DNA from 3 places in the Kitasatospora sp. NPDC001095 genome. Region 1 is predicted to be linked to each of the others. Evidence: riboswitches for the same ligand, from Rfam matches in the RefSeq annotation. Region 1 holds a riboswitch; each other region holds the start of a gene.
The links. A riboswitch is a leader RNA that binds a small molecule or an ion and turns the genes downstream of it on or off. The one in region 1 is predicted to bind cobalamin.
Positions count from the first base shown of each region.

Region 1 (5,461 bases):
TACCCCCGAAGGGGGGCCGGCGCGGCGGATCCGCCATCGCTCTGCCTTCCGCAACCCCGGTTCGGGAGTTACTCATGGTAAGGCATTGCGACGCAGGGTGGCAGACCCTTTCCCCGGACTCCGGAGGGCCGTTCAGCGCCGTCCGGCGTCGGCCAGCGCCTCGTCGGTGAGCCGGTACACCGTCCACTCGTCCATCGGCACCGCGCCGATGGACTTGTAGAAGTCGATCGAGGGCTGGTTCCAGTCCAGGACCGACCACTCGACCCGGGAGTAGCCGCGCTCGACGGCGATCCGGGCCAGTTCCAGCAGCAGCGCCTTGCCGTGGCCGCCGCCGCGGGACTGCGGGCGGACGTACAGGTCCTCCAGGTAGATCCCGTGGGTGCCGCGCCAGGTCGAGAAGTTGCGGAACCAGACCGCGAAGCCGACCGGCTCACCGGTGGTGTCGTCCTCGGCGATCAGCCCGAACAGGGCCGGGTTCTCGCCGAACAGGGCCTGGTGCAGCTGCTCCTCGGTGGCCTTCGCCTCGTGCAGTGCCTGCTCGTAGTCCGCGAGTTCGCGGATCATGGCGTGGATGACGGGGACGTCGGTGGCGACAGCGGTGCGGATCATGCCAGTGAGCCTACTGCTCGGGACCGGTCTCGTCCCAGGCCTGGACGGAGGTCTGGTCGACGATCCGCCCGTCCCGCAGCCCGGCCATCGAGGACATCAGCACCCGGACGCCGTCCGGGTACCGGCAGGACTCCAGGAAGGCGACGTGGTCGCCCTGGACCACCACCTGTTCCAGCTTGTGGGTCATCTCGCGGCTGTAGATGTCGTCCAGCATGGCGCCGATCTCCTCCCGCCCGTGCATCACCAGGGGGTGGCTGGGCTGGGTCTTGCGATCGACCATGCGCAGTTCGGCGTCCTCCGCGTAGAGCGCGAGGAGGGTCTCGGCGTCGCGGCGCTCGATGCCCTGGCGCAGTGCGCGGGTGTCGAAGGCGGCGGGGGTCGCCGTGGTGGTCATGATCTCGCTCCTCCGGTCGGGTTCCGTCGGCTCGTACCTTGAGCGTACGCCCGGCCGCCCGGGGCCGGAGGAGCGGGAGCGGGACCGGTCAGCGGGCCGGGACGGTGCTCAGGTACCCGGCCAGCGCGCCGACCGCGGCCGGGTTGCGCGGGCTCTCCACCAGGTCGACGTAGTCCATGACGAAGATCCGGTCGTTCCTGATCGCGGCGACGTCGGCCAGCGGCGGGAAGGACTTGAGGAACTGCCGCTTCTCCTCGGCCCCGGGCGTCGCGTAGTCGTTGATCACGATCACCTCGGGGTCGCGCTCCACCACGCTCTCCCAGCCGGCCGTGACCCAGGTGTCGGCGAGGTCGCCCATGATGTTGGTCCCGCCGGCCTTGGCGATGATCTCGTTGGCGGCGGCGAACTTCCCGGCGGTGTACGGCTTGTCCTGCCCGCTGTCGTACAGGAAGACGGACGGGTGGCGCTCGGGCTGCGGGACGGCGGCGATCTGCGCCTTGAAGTCGGCGATCAGCTTGTCGGCGCGGTCCTTGACGTCGAAGATCTCGCCGAGGTTGGCCAGGTCGGTGTAGAGCGCCTCCAGCGGGTCCATCACGCCGCGCACGGTGCCCCTGCCGGTGCGGCAGGACTCGCTGAGCACGTACGAGTCGACGCCGAGCGCCTTGAAGGCCTGCGGGGTGACGCCGCTGCCCTCGTCGAAGCCGTAGTGCCAGCCGGCGAAGACCAGGTCGGCCTTGGCGTCCAGGGCGATCTCCTTGGTGAGCACCTTCTTGGAGAGCCAGGTGGTCTGCTGGTAGCCGTCCTTCCAGGCGACCTTGTCGATCTGCCCCTTGTCGTCGGGCATCACGTAGCCGGCCATCCGGTCGGCGAGGCCCAGGGAGAGCATCAGCTCGGTGATGTTGACGTCGTTGGTCACCACCCGGGCGGGCTTCCGGTCGAAGGTGAGCTTCTCGCCACAGTTGTCCACCGCCACCGGGTAGTGGGCGGAGGCGGTGGCGGTCTCCTTGGGGGCGATCTCGGCGCCGCAGGCGGTGAGTCCGAGGGTGAGCAGGGCGGTGGCGGCAACGGCCTTGGTGCGCACGGTGGTTCCTCTGGGCAGGGGAGGGCGGATCAGACGGGGTGGTCGAGACGGTCGAACAGCAGCTGGAGGGCACCGCTCTCCGGGTGCCGCACCGGGGTGGCCCGGACGCCGAACACCTCGGCCAGCAGGGCGGGTCGGAGCACCTCCTCGGGCGTGCCGGAGGCGACGATCCGGCCGGCCCGCAGCACGTACAGCAGGTCGCAGTGACCCGCCGCCAGGTTGAGGTCGTGCAGCGCGGTGAGCACCGTCGGGCCGGCCTCGCGGGCGAGCGCCAGCACCTCCAACTGGTGGGCGATGTCGAGGTGGTTGGTGGGTTCGTCCAGCACCAGCAGGCGCGGCTCCTGGACCAGGGCGCGGGCGAACAGCACCCGCTGCTTCTCGCCCCCGGACAGGCTCAGGAAGCCGCGCTCGGCCAGGTGCCCGGCCCGGACCTTGCGCAGCGCCTCGGCGCAGCGCTCCGCGTCCCCGTCGGTGGGGGCGCCGAAGCCGCGGCGGTGCGGCAGCCGGCCCATCGCGACCACCTCGGCGACGGTGAAGTCGAACTCGGCGGAGTGCTCCTGGGTCAGTGCGGCCACTCGGCGGGCCGTCTCGCGGGCGGTGAGGGCGTGCAGGTCGTCGCCGGCCAGCCGGACCGCGCCGCCGGCCGGCTTCAGCACCCGGTAGACGCAGCGCAGCAGCGTCGACTTCCCGCTGCCGTTCGGGCCGATGAGCCCGACCACCTGTCCGGCGGCGGCCGCCAGGCTCACCTCGTGGACCAGTCGGGTGCCGGCCGGCTCTACCGAGACGGCGTCGACGGCGAGGTCCTGGGCGTGCGCGGCCACGGCGGCCGCCTCGGTCACGTCGGTCACCGGGTGCCTCCGAAGGACTGGCCGCGGCGGCGCATCATCAGCAGGAAGGCGGGCACGCCGAGCACCGCGGTGAACACCCCGACGGGCAGTTCGGCGGGCGCCAGCAGGGTGCGCGAGGCGATGTCCACCCAGACCAGCAGCAGGGCCCCGGCGAGCGGGGCGATCACCAGCACCCGGCGGTGCCCGGCGCCGACCAGCATCCGGGCCAGGTGCGGCATCAGCAGCCCGACGAAGCCGATCGCCCCGCTGACCGCGACCACGGTGCCGGTGACGGCGGCGGTCACCACGAACAGCTCGCGGCGCAGCCGGTCCGGGTCCACGCCGAGCGAGGCGGAGGTCTCGTCGCCCATCGCGAGCGCGTCCAGCCGTCCGGCGGCGCAGGCCAGGTGGGCGAGGCCGGCCAGGACGGTGACGGCGGCGATCGGCACCGAGCCCCAGGTGGCGCCGCCGAGGCTGCCGAGCAGCCACATCATGGCGTCCCGGGCGGCCTCGCCGCGGTCGGCGGCGAAGACCATCAGGGTGGTGGCGGCGGAGAACCCGTAGGACAGGGCCGTGCCGGTGAGCACCAGGCGCAGCGGGGTGAGCCCGAACGCGGTGCGGGCGGCGAGGTAGACCAGCGTCATGGCGGCCAGGGCGGAGCCGAAGGCGGAGGCGGAGATCGCCCACACGCCGAGCGAGGCGAAGGCGCCGAACAGCAGGACGGCGTTGGCGCCGACGGCCGCGCCGGAGGAGATGCCGAGGACGAAGGGGTCGGCCAGCGCGTTGCGCACCAGGGCCTGGACGGCGACGCCGCAGGCGGCCAGTCCGGCGCCGACCACGGCGGCCAGTACGGTGCGCGGCAGCCGGATCTCCCAGACGATCGCGTACGCGGCCGCCTCGTCCGCCTCCAGTCGACCGCCCGTCAGCCCGGCGCCCAGCAGCCGCAGCACCCGGGGCAGGCCGAGCCCGGAGGAGCCGAGGGCGACCCCGCAGACCAGCGAGAGCAGGAGGGCGGCGCCGAGGCCGGCGGCGAGCGGGACGACGGGTGTGCGACGAGTGGGCGGGCCGACTGCACGGTCTGCGGGTGCGCGGTTCACGGGTGCGCCTTGCCTCGGGCCGGGGGTGCGCCGGGGCGGGCGCGGGCCGGGGCGTGCCGGGGCGCCGTTCCCCTCGCAGTCCACGGCGAGTTGTCGGGAGTTCGGCGGCCGAGGGTGATCGGGCTGGCGCGGCCGTACGGGCTGGTACGGGCCGTGCTCACCGTTGCGGGTCAGCGCCGGATTCACACCGGACTTCCCCCTCGGACGCCCTGGCAGCATAACAGCCACTCAGGGCAGGCAACCCTTACCGTTCGAGGATCGGGCGTGAACGCACGACCGCCCCCGTCCGGTGGTCCGGACGGGGGCGGTCGGGTGGCGACGCGTCAGGCTCAGGCCTGCTTGGTCTCCCAGAAGATCTTGTCGACCTCGGCGATCAGGTCCAGCAGGGCCTGGCCGGTGGCCGGGTCGGTGGACGCCTTGGCGGCCGAGGCGGCCTTCAGGGTGTCGTTGATCAGCTGGTGCAGCTGCGGGTACTTCTCGAAGTGCGGGGCCTTGAAGTAGTCGCTCCACAGCACCGAGATGTGGTGCTTGACGGCCTCGGCGCGCTGCTCCTTGATGATGATGGCGCGGGCGCGGAAGTGCGGGTCCTCGTTGGCCTGGTACTTCTCCTGGGTGGCCTTGACGGACTCGGCCTCGAGCTTGGCCTGCGCGGGGTCGTACACGCCGCAGGGCAGATCGCAGTGGGCGTGGGCGGTGGCACGCGGTGCAAACAGACGAGAGAACATGGGAGTCCTTCCTTAGATCGTCTTCCCGCGCCCGAGATTACCCTTCCGCCCGCCCGGTTTCGCGATCGGGCGGCGGGCCTAGGGCGAAAGACGGACCCGGAACCGGGGTATTCCGGACATCGGAGCGCTGACGGCCCGTACGGCAGACTGGGGGTACGGGCGGAGCGGGAGGAGGAGTCGTGGCGCGGAGCACGCGACCGGAGGACGTCGGAGCCGGGGACCGGGGCGGCGTGCTGCCGTTCGGGCTGGTCGACGTGGCGGGGCCGTCGATGGTCCCGACCCTGCGCGAGGGCGACCGGCTGCTGGTCCGGTACGGCGCGCCGATCCGGCCGGGCGCGGTGGTGGTCTTCCGGCACCCGTTCCAGCAGGACCTGCTGGTGGTGAAGCGGGCCGCCGAGCGCCGGCCCAAGGGCTGGTGGCTGCTGTCGGACAACCGCCCGGTGGACAGCGACAGCCGCAGTTACGGCGCCGTCCCGGACGAGCTGGTGCTCGGCCGGGTGCTGCTGCGGCTGAGCCCGAGCCCGGCCTGGCTGGCGCCGGGGCGCCGGCTGGAGCGGCTGCTGCTCACCCCGCGGCTGGCCCGGGTGCCGGGCCTGGCCCACCGGCTCGGCGCCTGGGTGGAGGAGGTCTGAGGCCCTGGGGCCCGGACTCCCGGGGCCTCGACCTCCCGGGGCCTGGGTTCGCGAGGGCCTAGGCCCGGCCCGCGGCCTCCGCCTCCTGGCGCTTGC
Region 1 is NZ_JBSFKQ010000014.1:742-6,202, reverse strand. Features, by position in the region: gene ACWDBB_RS15125 (GNAT family N-acetyltransferase) at 133-609, opposite strand; gene ACWDBB_RS15120 (nuclear transport factor 2 family protein) at 620-1,003, opposite strand; gene ACWDBB_RS15115 (ABC transporter substrate-binding protein) at 1,092-2,084, opposite strand; gene ACWDBB_RS15110 (ABC transporter ATP-binding protein) at 2,114-2,923, opposite strand; gene ACWDBB_RS15105 (FecCD family ABC transporter permease) at 2,929-4,008, opposite strand; cobalamin riboswitch at 4,101-4,249, opposite strand; gene sodN (superoxide dismutase, Ni) at 4,338-4,733, opposite strand; gene sodX (nickel-type superoxide dismutase maturation protease) at 5,003-5,365, shown strand; gene ACWDBB_RS15090 (CGNR zinc finger domain-containing protein) at 5,424-5,461, opposite strand, start outside.

Region 2 (5,461 bases), on a different contig from region 1:
CACACCCACCCCGAGCGACTTCGCCAGCAGAGTCGACGGGCCGACTTCTCGTGCGCGCTCGACGTCATGGGAGAAACGTTCATTCGTGGACGGGGGGAAGCCGAACGGAAAAACCGACGGGACCCGGCCGAAAGCGCCCCGCGCGGAGAGGGGGGCTCACGCGGGACGGCTCGTACGGCAGCACTCGCGCGGAAAGGGTCGCATGGAACGGCTCGCGCGGAACGGCTCGCGCGACAGGACTCGCGCGGAAGGCGGCTAGAGCAACGGAGTGAGCCACCGGCGGAGGAGTTCGGTATAGCGCTCGGGGGCGCTGTTCCAGAGGGTCGCGTGGTCGGCGCCGGGGAAGGCCTGGAGGCTGACCACGTCGCGGCGGGCGGCGGCCAGCTTCTCGGCGGCGCCGAAGGGGGCGATCCGGTCCTCGGGGCTGTGCAGGAGGAGGGTGGGCACCCGCAGGTCGGCGCCCTCGGCGATGCGGCCGAAGTCGGCGAGCTCGACGCCGGTCCGCCCCTCGGCGGCGAGGGCGCCGAGTTCCGCCGCGACGCCCGGGAAGCCGGAGCGGGCGGCGTCCCGGCGGGCGGAGGCCGGGCGGTCGAGCACGGGCGAGTCGAGGACCAGGCCCCGGACGGCGTGCGACCAGGCGGAGCGGGCCGCCGTGTGGAGGACCATGGTCGCACCGAGGGACCAACCGTAGAGGATCACGTTGCCGGCGCCGCTGTGCAGCGCCAGCCGTATCGCCGCCTCGACGTCGCGCCACTCGGTCTCGCCGAAGTGGCTGAGCCCGTCCGGGGAGGCGGGGGCGCCCCGGTCGCCGCGGTAGGTGACGGCGAGGGCGGGCAGGCCGAGCCGGTCGAGGACGGGGAGCACGGGGAGGGTCTGCCGACGGTCGGCCTCGGGGCCGTGCACCAGGATCACCCAGGTGCCGCGTTTGCCGTCGAGCTGCCAGGCGGGAAGGGCGCCGAGCTCGCCGTCGACGGCGGTGTCGGCGAAGGCGAGGCCGAGCGCCTCGGTGGGGTCGCCGAGGTGGACCCGCGGGGTGAAGCGGACCTCGGTGCCGGGGGTGAGGGTGCCCCGGTCGGCGCGGACCAGCCGGCGGGTGACCTCCTGCTCGTCGCCGTGCAGGATCTCCTCGACGACCGCGTGACCGCCGTCCGCCCACTCGACCGCCCAGCGGCCGGGGCGCAGGCTCCCGGGGCCGCGGGTGAAGGTGACCCGGCCGGGGGCGAGGCCGCGGACCACGACCGGAGCGGACTCCTGAACGGTGGTCACCGGACGGACCATCCGCTCGGATGCCCGACGGCCGATCACCAGCACGGCGGCCCCGACCGCGGCGGCCGCCACGACGGCTGCGGTTCCCCAACGCATTTCGCTCCCCGCTCTCCTGCCTCACGGACCGGACGGTGTTCGGACACCAGTTCACCGGCGCCCCGCCCGCTCGGCCACCGGGCTGGGCCGTCCGGGTCACCCGGGCGGCGGACCGGCCCTGCCGAGGAGCCGGCGGCCCTGGCTCTGCCGAGGTGGCGCCGCGGACGGGTGGCGAGGACGGCGGGCCAGCGGGAAGACGAAGGCCGAGGACGAGGACGAGGGCAGGCAGTGGCAGGCCCCGTCCTCGGCCCGCAGCGCCGACCGGGCCCACGGGCGTCAGCGGCGTCCGCGTGTGACCAACCCCTCCGTGACCTCGGTTGACTCCCGGTTCGAGCCCGTGATGGGATCCTGGGGCCAAACGGAGGCATGGAGAGGAAGCCGGTGGAAGTCCGGCGCGGTCCCGCCACTGTCACCGGGGAGCACGCTCGGAACATCGCCACGGCGGGCCGTCGACGGCCGCTGGAAGGCTCCGAGGGTGCGTTCGACCCGGAAGCCAGGAGACTCTCGCCGCCGTCACGTCGATCCAGGGCGCGGACCCTGAGTGAGGACACGCACGCGATGCAGGCTGCCCCGCCCTGCCCGACCCCGAGCTGCCCTCCGCCGTGCGACCGATGATCCCGCCCGCGCCTTCCGCGCGCCGTCCGCTGACCCGCGCCGCCGCGTTCGCGCTCGGCGCCGCCGCGGGCTACGCCGCCGACGCCCGCTTCGCCGACCCCCGCCGGGGCCACCCGGTGGCCGTCTTCGGCAGCGCCGCGACCCGGCTGGAGCGGCGGCTGTGGCGCGACGGCCGCGCCGCCGGGGCCGGGTACACGGCGCTGTGCGTGGGCGCGGTCGCGGCGGGCGCGCTCGCCCTGGACCGTACGGTGGGCCGGCGCCCGCTGGGCCGGGCGGCGCTGGCGGCGGCCGCGACCTGGACGGTGCTCGGCGGCACCTCGCTGACCCGGGAGGCGCGCACCATCGGCCGCTCGCTGGCGGCGGGCGACCTCACGGCCGCGCGGGAACGGCTGCCGCACCTGTGCGGACGGGATCCGAGCGCGCTGGACGGGCAGCAGATCGCCCGGGCGGTGGTCGAGTCGGTGGCGGAGAACACCGCCGACGCCGTGGTCAACGCGCTGACCTGGGGCGCCCTGGCCGGCACGCCCGGCCTGCTCGCCTTCCGCGCCGTGAACACCCTGGACGCCATGGTGGGCCACCGCTCGCCGCGCTACGCCCGGTTCGGCTGGGCCTCGGCCCGGCTGGACGACCTGGCGGGCTGGCCGGGCGCCCGGCTGACGGCACTGCTGACGGTGGCAGCCGCGCCCGAACCGCGGACGGCCTGGCGGGTCTGGCGGCGCGACGGCTCCGCGCACCCGAGCCCGAACGCGGGCCAGGCCGAGTCGGCGTTCGCCGGCGCGGTGGGCGTCCGGTTGGGCGGGACGCTGCGGTACGGCGAGCGCGTGGAGAACCGGCCGGTACTGGGCGCGGAGCTGCGGCCGGTGACGGTGGACGACATCGAGCGGGCCTGCGCGCTCTCCCGGCGGGTGGGCGCGCTGGCGCTGGGTACGACGGTCGCGGGGCACGTCCTGCTGCGGGTGCTGGCGAAACGGGCGCTGACAGAACGGGTGCCCGCGGAACGGGTGCCGACGAAGCGACTGCTGCCGAGGATGAGGGGACGGGGATGAGCAACGCACTGCTGGTCGCGGGGACGACCTCGGACGCGGGCAAGAGCGTGGTGACGGCCGGGATCTGCCGTTGGCTCGCCCGCCAGGGCGTGCGGGTCGCGCCGTTCAAGGCGCAGAACATGTCGCTGAACTCCTTCGTCACCTCCGACGGCGCCGAGATCGGCCGCGCCCAGGCGATGCAGGCGCAGGCCGCCCGGGTGGAGCCGGAGGCGGCGATGAACCCGGTGCTGCTCAAGCCGGGCGCGGACGGCCGCAGCCAGGTGGTGCTGCTCGGCAGGCCGGTGGCCGAGGTGGGCGCGCTGGACTACCGCGAGCGCAAGCCCGTCCTGCTGGAGCGCTCCCTGGAGTGCCTGGCCGACCTGCGCCGCCGCTACGACGTGGTGGTCTGCGAGGGCGCGGGCTCGCCCGCCGAGATCAACCTGCGCGACCGCGACATCGCCAACATGGGCCTGGCCACGGCCGCCGCCCTGCCGGTGGTGGTGGTCGGGGACATCGACCGGGGCGGGGTCTTCGCGGCGATGTACGGGACGCTGGCGCTGCTGTCGGCGGAGGACCAGCGGCACGTGGCGGGCTGGTTCGTCAACAAGTTCCGCGGCGACGCGCGCCTGCTGGCACCCGGACTGGACATGCTGCGCGAGCTGACCGGCCGTCCGGTGCTGGGCACGCTGCCGATGCTGCCCGGGCTCTGGCTGGACGCCGAGGACTCGCTGGACCTGTCCACGGTGGTGGACCGGGCGGACGGGCCCGGGCCGCTCGGCGCGGACGTGCTGCGGGTGGCCGTGGTGCGCTTCCCCCGGCTGTCCAACTTCACCGACGTGGACGCGCTCGTGCAGGAGCCGGGCGTGCTGGTGCGCTGGGCGACCAGGCCGGAGGAGCTGGCCGACGCCGACCTGGTGGTACTGCCCGGCACCCGGGCCACCGTCGCGGACCTCGCCTGGCTGCGCGAGCGCGGCCTGGAGCCGGCCCTGCGGGCGCGGGCGGCGGCCGGCCTGCCGGTCCTCGGGGTCTGCGGCGGCTACCAGATGCTGGCGCACTCGATCGTGGACGAGGTCGAGTCGAAGGCGGGCGCCGTCGAGGGCCTCGGGTTGCTGCCGACGCACGTGCGGTTCGGCGCCGAGAAGGTGCTGGCCCGCCCGGTCGGCGAGGCGTACGGGCAGCGGGTCGAGGGCTACGAGATCCACCACGGAGTGGTGGCGGTCGAGGGCGGGGACGCCTTCCTGGACGGCTGCCGGGTGGGCGCGGTCTGGGGCACGACCTGGCACGGCGCGCTGGAGAACGACGGATTCCGTCGCGAACTCCTGCGCGAGGTCGCCGAGTTGTCCGGGCGGGCGTTCGTCCCGGCGCCGGACACCTCCTTCGCCGCGGCGCGCGAGGCCCGGCTGGACCGGCTGGGCGACCTGATCGAGGAGCACGCGGACACCGACGCGCTGTGGAAGCTGATCGAGGGCGGGGTGCCGGCGGCCGGATCGCTGCCGTTCCTCCCGCCCGGGGCCCCTGGGAGTGACGCATGACCGACGTCCGCTATCCGTTCACCGCGATCGTCGGCATGGCCGACCTGCGGCTCGGCCTGCTGCTGAACGCGGTCTCCCCAGCCGTGGGCGGCGTGCTGGTGCGCGGCGAGAAGGGCACCGCGAAGTCGACCATGGTGCGCGCGCTGGCCGGCCTGCTGCCGTCCATCGCCACCGTGGACGACTGCCGCTTCGCCTGCGACCCGGCCGCACCCGACCCGCAGTGCCCGGACGGGCCGCACGCCACCCCGTCCGCGTCCGAACGGCCGTCCCAGCTGGTCGAGTTGCCGGTCGGCGTGACCGAGGACCGGATCGTCGGCTCGCTGGACCTGGAGCGGGCACTGGCCGAGGGCGTCAAGGCGTACGAGCCCGGGCTGCTCGCGAGGGCGCACCGCGGCGTGCTGTACATCGACGAGGTGAACCTGCTCCAGGACCACGTGGTGGACCTGCTGCTGGACGCCGCCGCGATGGGGCGCTCGTACGTCGAGCGCGAGGGAGTGTCGGTGCGGCACGCGGCCCGGTTCCTGCTGGTCGGCACCATGAACCCGGAGGAGGGCGAGCTGCGGCCGCAGCTGCTCGACCGGTTCGGCCTGACCGTCGAGATCGCCGCCACCCGGGACCCGGTCGAGCGCGCCGAGGTGGTCCGTCGCCGGCTCGCCTACGACGCGGACCCGGCAGGCTTCGCCGCGCGGTTCGCCGAGGAGGAGCGGGCGCTCGCCGAACGCATCACCACGGCCCGGGAGTTGTTGCCGACGGTCGAGCTCACCGACGTGGCACTGCGTCAGATCACCGCCGTGTGCGCCGCTTTCGAGGTGGACGGACTGCGCGCGGACATCGTGATGGCCCGCACCGCCGTCGCGCTGGCCGCCTGGGACGGGCGCACCGAGGTGCTGGAGGAGGACGTCCGACGAGCCGCCCGGCTGGCGCTGC
Region 2 is NZ_JBSFKQ010000009.1:200,967-206,427, reverse strand. Features, by position in the region: gene ACWDBB_RS11760 (alpha/beta hydrolase) at 256-1,362, opposite strand; cobalamin riboswitch at 1,734-1,866, shown strand; gene ACWDBB_RS11755 (cobalamin biosynthesis protein) at 1,974-3,023, shown strand; gene ACWDBB_RS11750 (cobyric acid synthase) at 3,020-4,534, shown strand; gene ACWDBB_RS11745 (putative cobaltochelatase) at 4,531-5,461, shown strand, end outside.
Region 2: another riboswitch for cobalamin. It lies ahead of ACWDBB_RS11755 (cobalamin biosynthesis protein); the one in region 1 lies ahead of ACWDBB_RS15105 (FecCD family ABC transporter permease).

Region 3 (5,461 bases), on a different contig from region 1:
GGCAGGTCGGGGTGGCGGCCGAATAACGAGTGTTCGCTCCAGGTGGAGCTGACGACGACGAGCCGTCGGCCGCCGACGGCGCCGAGCGCGGCGCGGTAGCCGTCGCGGGAGCGCCGGCTGCCGAGCATCCGGTCGAAGCACGGGTCGCCGACGACCTGGGCGACGTCCAGCGCCTCGGGGCAGGAGTCCCGCAGCCGGTCCAGCTGCTCGGGGTGGGAGAGGCCCAGGACGTCGACGAACACCCGTCCGCGGTGGGTGAGTTCGTTGCGGGACAGGCCGGCGGCGCTGACCGTGTCGCCGGTGGACTCGGTGACCAGGCGGTTGTAGCCGGCGCCGTGCGGGAGGACGACGAGGCGGGCGTCCAGGCGGTGCATGGAGGAGTGGACGGCGCAGGCGACGGCAAGGTCGAAGCGGCGGTGGACGGCGTCCTCCCAGTCCAGCACGGTGAAGCCGGACAGGCCGTGCAGGTACTCGTCCAGGGCGCGGTCGGCGAAGGCGGAGCCGGGGTTGACGGTGAAGTAGCGCTCGATGCCGTCAGGGCTCAGCAGGGTGAGGACGTCCAGGACCCGGGTGGCCGAGGTGAGGGTGCGGGCGACCGCCAGCACGCGGGCCCTGACCGGTCGGGTGTTCCAGCGGTCGGCGGGCCAGGCGTGGGGGTGGGACGGCACAGCATGATCGTACTCATCCGGTCGGGCCGCGGCGCGGTTCCGAGTGCGGGTCAGCCCGCGGCCGCGCTGGGCTCGTGGTGCTCGGCGGCGGCGCACTCGTCGAGCAGGGGGCGCATGGCCTCGTCCACGAGCCGGTAGCGCACCACTCGTCCGTCCCGGTCGCCGGTGACCACGCCGGCCGTGCGGAGCAGCCGCAGGGCCTGGGAGACGGCCGGGTCGCGCATGCCGGTGGCGACGGCGAGATCGCTGACGGCGAGCGGGCCGGCCCGATGGAGGGCGAGCAGCAGGGCGAGCCGGCCGGGGTCCGCGAGCAGGGAGAACCGCTCGGCCCAGGACCGGACGTGCGCGGGCTCGCCGATCGCGGCGATGGCCTCGCAGACCCGGTGTCCGTCGATGGTGCGGTGGCCCGCGCGGTCCTCCGGTACGAGATGCATGCGGACATTCTCGCAGGCAGGGGCCTGTGATCCTGGACACCTGCGCAGGTGCGCAGCCTTGCATGGGTCGGGGCGGGGCCCTACGGTGTTCCCCGCCGTGGTGCTCGGGAAGACCGGTGACGGACCCTCAGGGGTCCCAGCCCGGAGCGGCCCTCGCCACTGTGATCGGGTCGCTCCTCCGTCCACGGAGGAGCGTCGTCCGCACCCATGAAGCCACTGGGCGCCTCGTGCGCCTGGGAAGGCGGGTGCGGGTGTTCCCGTCAGCCAGGAGACCGGCCACGGCAGCTCACGAGGTTTTCCACGAGGTGCTGGAGCGTGATCCGCATGACCCTGCCCGAAACCGTTTCCGCCGGGACCGGACCCGGCCCCGCCGCGCTGCCCACCTTCAGATGGCGGCGCGAGGACACCGTCCGTACGGCCGGGCTGATGGCGGTGATCGTGGCCATGCACGTGGCGGCCTTCGGCACGCTGATCTTCCTGGTCGCACCCGAGCGGTACGCGGTCGGCACCCAGGTCTTCGGGGTGGGCCTGGGTATCACCGCGTACACCCTCGGCATGCGGCACGCCTTCGACGCCGACCACATCGCGGTGATCGACAACACCACCCGCAAGCTGATGGCGGACGGCAAGCGGCCGGTCTCGGTGGGCTTCTGGTTCGCCCTCGGGCACTCCTCGATGGTGGTGCTGATGGCCGCCCTGGTGGCGGGCGGCGCGCAGCTGGCGAACACGCTGATGGACGACGAGTCGCCCACCCACAAGTGGCTGGGCGTGGTCGGGACGACGGCCTCCGGCGCCTTCCTCTACCTGATCGGCGCGCTCAACCTGGCGGCGCTGCTCGGCATCCTCAAGGTGTTCCGCTCGATGCGGGCCGGGCGGTTCGACGAGAAGGAGCTGGAGGCGCACCTCGACTCGCGCGGCCTCATGGCCCGGGTGCTGAACCGGGCGACCCGTTCGATCACCCGGCCGGGGCAGATGTTCCCGGTCGGCATGGTGCTGGGCCTGGGCTTCGACACCGCGACCGAGGTCACCCTGATGGTGATGGCCGGCTCGGGTGCGGCCTCCGGGCTGCCGTGGTACGCGATCGTCTGCCTGCCGCTGCTGTTCGCGGCCGGGATGAGCCTGTTCGACACCCTGGACGGGACGTTCATGAACTTCGCGTACCAGTGGGCCTTCGCCAACCCGGTGCGCAAGGTGTACTACAACCTGACCATCACCGGTCTGTCGATCGCGGTGGCCTTCATCATCGGCACCATCGAGCTGGTCGGGGTGCTGCACGAGAAGCTCGACCTGACCGACCCGGTCACCGGGTTCATCGCGGACATCTCGCTGGACAACGTCGGCTACGCCATCGCCGGGCTGTTCGTGGTCGTCTGGGCGATCGCGATCGGGTACTGGAAGCTCGCCCGGGTCGAGAAGCGCTGGACGCCCGACAGCCCGTGACCGGGCGGCCGCCGGCCTCCGAACACGTGGAACGGCGCCTCCCCGAACCCGGGGAGGCGCCCGCGGCCCGCCCGTTCCCGGACACCGGGTCGGCGCCGAACGACGCGCCCGGGTGGGGGAGCGGGGAGCGGGGTGCGCGGCGCGGTCGCGCGGGGGCGTGCAGGGGGCACCGGGGGTTCTGTCGGGGGCGCTCGGCGGGCGGTTCGGGCCGGGGGTTCGTAGGCTCGACGCATGGCGGATGCGTACGCGGGGCGGCGGGAGCGGGTGAGGGAGCACTGCAGTGCGGCCGGGGCCGACGCGGCGCTGATCACCCGTGCGGCGAACGTGCGGTACCTGACGGGCTGCGCGCCCTGCGGGGCGAGTCTGCTGCTGACCAGAGAGCGGGCCCTGCTCGCACTGCCGGACGACCTGCCGCCGGACGACACCGGCGAGCACCTGATCGCCCCGGACGTCACCCGGCTGCCGGTGGCGGGCGGGTCGGACACCGCGCTGGCCGCCGCGTCGGCCGCCGCGCGCTCGGGGGTGGCGGGCCTGGCGGTGGAGGAGCACGACCTGACCGTCAGCCGGCACCGGGCGGTCGGCGGCCTGACCGAGGGGGCGCGGCTGATGGACCTGGGCCGGACCGTGGAGCGGCTGCGGGTGGTCAAGGACGAACGCGAGATCGCCGACCTGCGGATCGCCGCCGAGATCGCCGACCAGGCGCTCGGCGAGCTGCTGGAGTCGATCCTGGTCGGCCGCACCGAGCGGCACCTGGCGATGGAGCTGGAGCGCCGGATGATCGACCACGGCGCCGACCGGGCGGCCTTCCCGGTCTCGGTCGGCACCGGCAGCCACTCCGGCCAGGCCGCCCACCAGCCGACCGACCGCCGGGTGGAGGAGGGCGACTTCCTGACCGTGGTGATGGGCGCCCAGTACCGCGGCTACGGCGTCTCCACCGCCCGCACCTTCGTGATCGGCGCCGCTCCCGCACCCTGGCAGGTGGAGCTGCACCGGCTGGTCTTCCGGGCCCAGCGGGCCGGGCGGGAGGCGCTCGGACCAGGGGTGGAGCAGTGCGTACCCGACCGGGCCGCCCGGCAGGTCCTGGAGGCGGCCGGCCACACCGAGGCCTCCCCGCACCCGGTGGGCCACGGCATCGGGCTGGAGATCCGGGAGGCCCCGCGACTCGGTCCGGCGGACATGGGTAAACTGGACAGCCGCGTACCGGTCACCGTCGGCCCAGGGGTCCACCTCCCGGGCAAGGGCGGAGTCCGGATCGAGGACACGCTCGTCGTGCGCCCCCTCGAAGAGGGCGGGCCCGAGCTGCTCACCATCACCACCAAGGAGCTCCTCGCCCTGTGACCGCGGCCCCCGGGCCGTGGGCGGCAGGACGCACCCCTTGGTTCCTTGACAGCTATATCCAGGAGTAAGTGCGCCCGTGGCTTCCACGAACGATCTCAAGAACGGCATGGTCCTCAAGCTGGAGGGCGGCAAGCTCTGGTCCGTCGTCGAGTTCCAGCACGTCAAGCCCGGCAAGGGCCCGGCCTTCGTGCGTACCAAGCTCAAGGAGGTCCTGACGGGCAAGGTCGTCGACAAGACCTTCAACGCGGGCACCAAGGTCGAGACCGCCAACGTCGACAAGCGCGGCATGCAGTTCTCGTACAAGGACGGCGAGAACTTCGTGTTCATGGACATGGACACCTACGACCAGCTGACCATCGAGCCGTCGGTCGTCGGCGACGCCGCCAAGTACCTGCTGGAGGGCTTCGAGGCCCTCGTCGCGCAGAACGAGGGCTCGGTCCTGTACATCGAGCTCCCGGCCGCCGTCGAGCTGACCATCGCCAACACCGAGCCGGGCGTCCAGGGCGACCGCTCCACCGGTGGCACCAAGCCGGCCACCCTGGAGACCGGTGCCGAGATCCAGGTCCCGCTCTTCGTCACCACCGGCGAGAAGGTCAAGGTCGACACCCGCGACGGCAGCTACCTCGGCCGGGTGAAGTAAGTCCGTGTCGGCCGCACGCAGCAAGGCCCGCACCAGGGCCTTCCAGATCCTCTTCGAGGCCGACCACCGCGGGGTCGACCCGCAGCAGGTCCTCGCCGACTGGGTGGCCCGCGCCCGCGAGCCCAAGCCCGACGAGGGCACCCCGCAGGTGGGTGAGTACACCATGGAGCTCATCGAGGGGTACGTCCAGCACGCCCGCCGCATCGACGACCTGATCGAGCAGTACGCCGTGGGCTGGACCCTCGACCGGATGCCGATCGTGGACCGCAACGTCCTGCGGCTCGGTGCGTACGAGCTGATCTGGGAGGACGGCGTCCCGGACGCGGTCGTCCTGGACGAGTCCGTCGAGATCGCCAAGGAGTTCTCCACGGACGACTCCCCGGCGTTCGTCAACGGCATGCTCGCCCGCTTCCTGGAGCTGAAGCCGGGCATCCGCCGGTAACAGGCGCCCCCGTGAACGGCCGCCGGACCCGAACAGGTGTCCGGCGGCCGTTCCGCGTTTCCCCCGGTCGGCGTAGGCTGTGGACCTACTTGTCAGTAACTTGACGTCCGGAACCACGCGTGAAGGGCAGGTCCCGCCACATGACCACGGCGACCCGCAGCGAGTTCGACCAGGGCATCGCCCTGACCAGGCACCCCGAGGAGGCCGGCCGCTACGAGGCCGAGCTCGGCGCCGGCTGGCAGATCGGCGGCGGGGTGAACGGCGGACTGCTGCTCGCCGTGGCCGGACACGCGCTGTCGCTGGAGCACGAGGCGCACCCGGACCCGGTGTCGATCAGCGGTTACTACCTGTCCGCCTCCACCCCCGGCCCGGCCACCGTCCGCACCGAGGTGCTGCGCACCGGCCGCGGCCTGTCCACCGGCACCGCCTCGCTCAGCCAGGACGGCGTCGAGCGGCTGCGCGTGGTGGCAAGCCACGGCGACCTCGCCGCCGCCGACGG
Region 3 is NZ_JBSFKQ010000010.1:71,008-76,468, reverse strand. Features, by position in the region: gene ACWDBB_RS12075 (hypothetical protein) at 1-668, opposite strand, end outside; gene ACWDBB_RS12070 (ArsR/SmtB family transcription factor) at 719-1,102, opposite strand; cobalamin riboswitch at 1,184-1,397, shown strand; gene ACWDBB_RS12065 (HoxN/HupN/NixA family nickel/cobalt transporter) at 1,427-2,542, shown strand; gene ACWDBB_RS12060 (aminopeptidase P family protein) at 2,774-3,880, shown strand; gene efp (elongation factor P) at 3,957-4,520, shown strand; gene nusB (transcription antitermination factor NusB) at 4,525-4,962, shown strand; gene ACWDBB_RS12045 (thioesterase family protein) at 5,103-5,461, shown strand, end outside.
Region 3: another riboswitch for cobalamin. It lies ahead of ACWDBB_RS12065 (HoxN/HupN/NixA family nickel/cobalt transporter); the one in region 1 lies ahead of ACWDBB_RS15105 (FecCD family ABC transporter permease).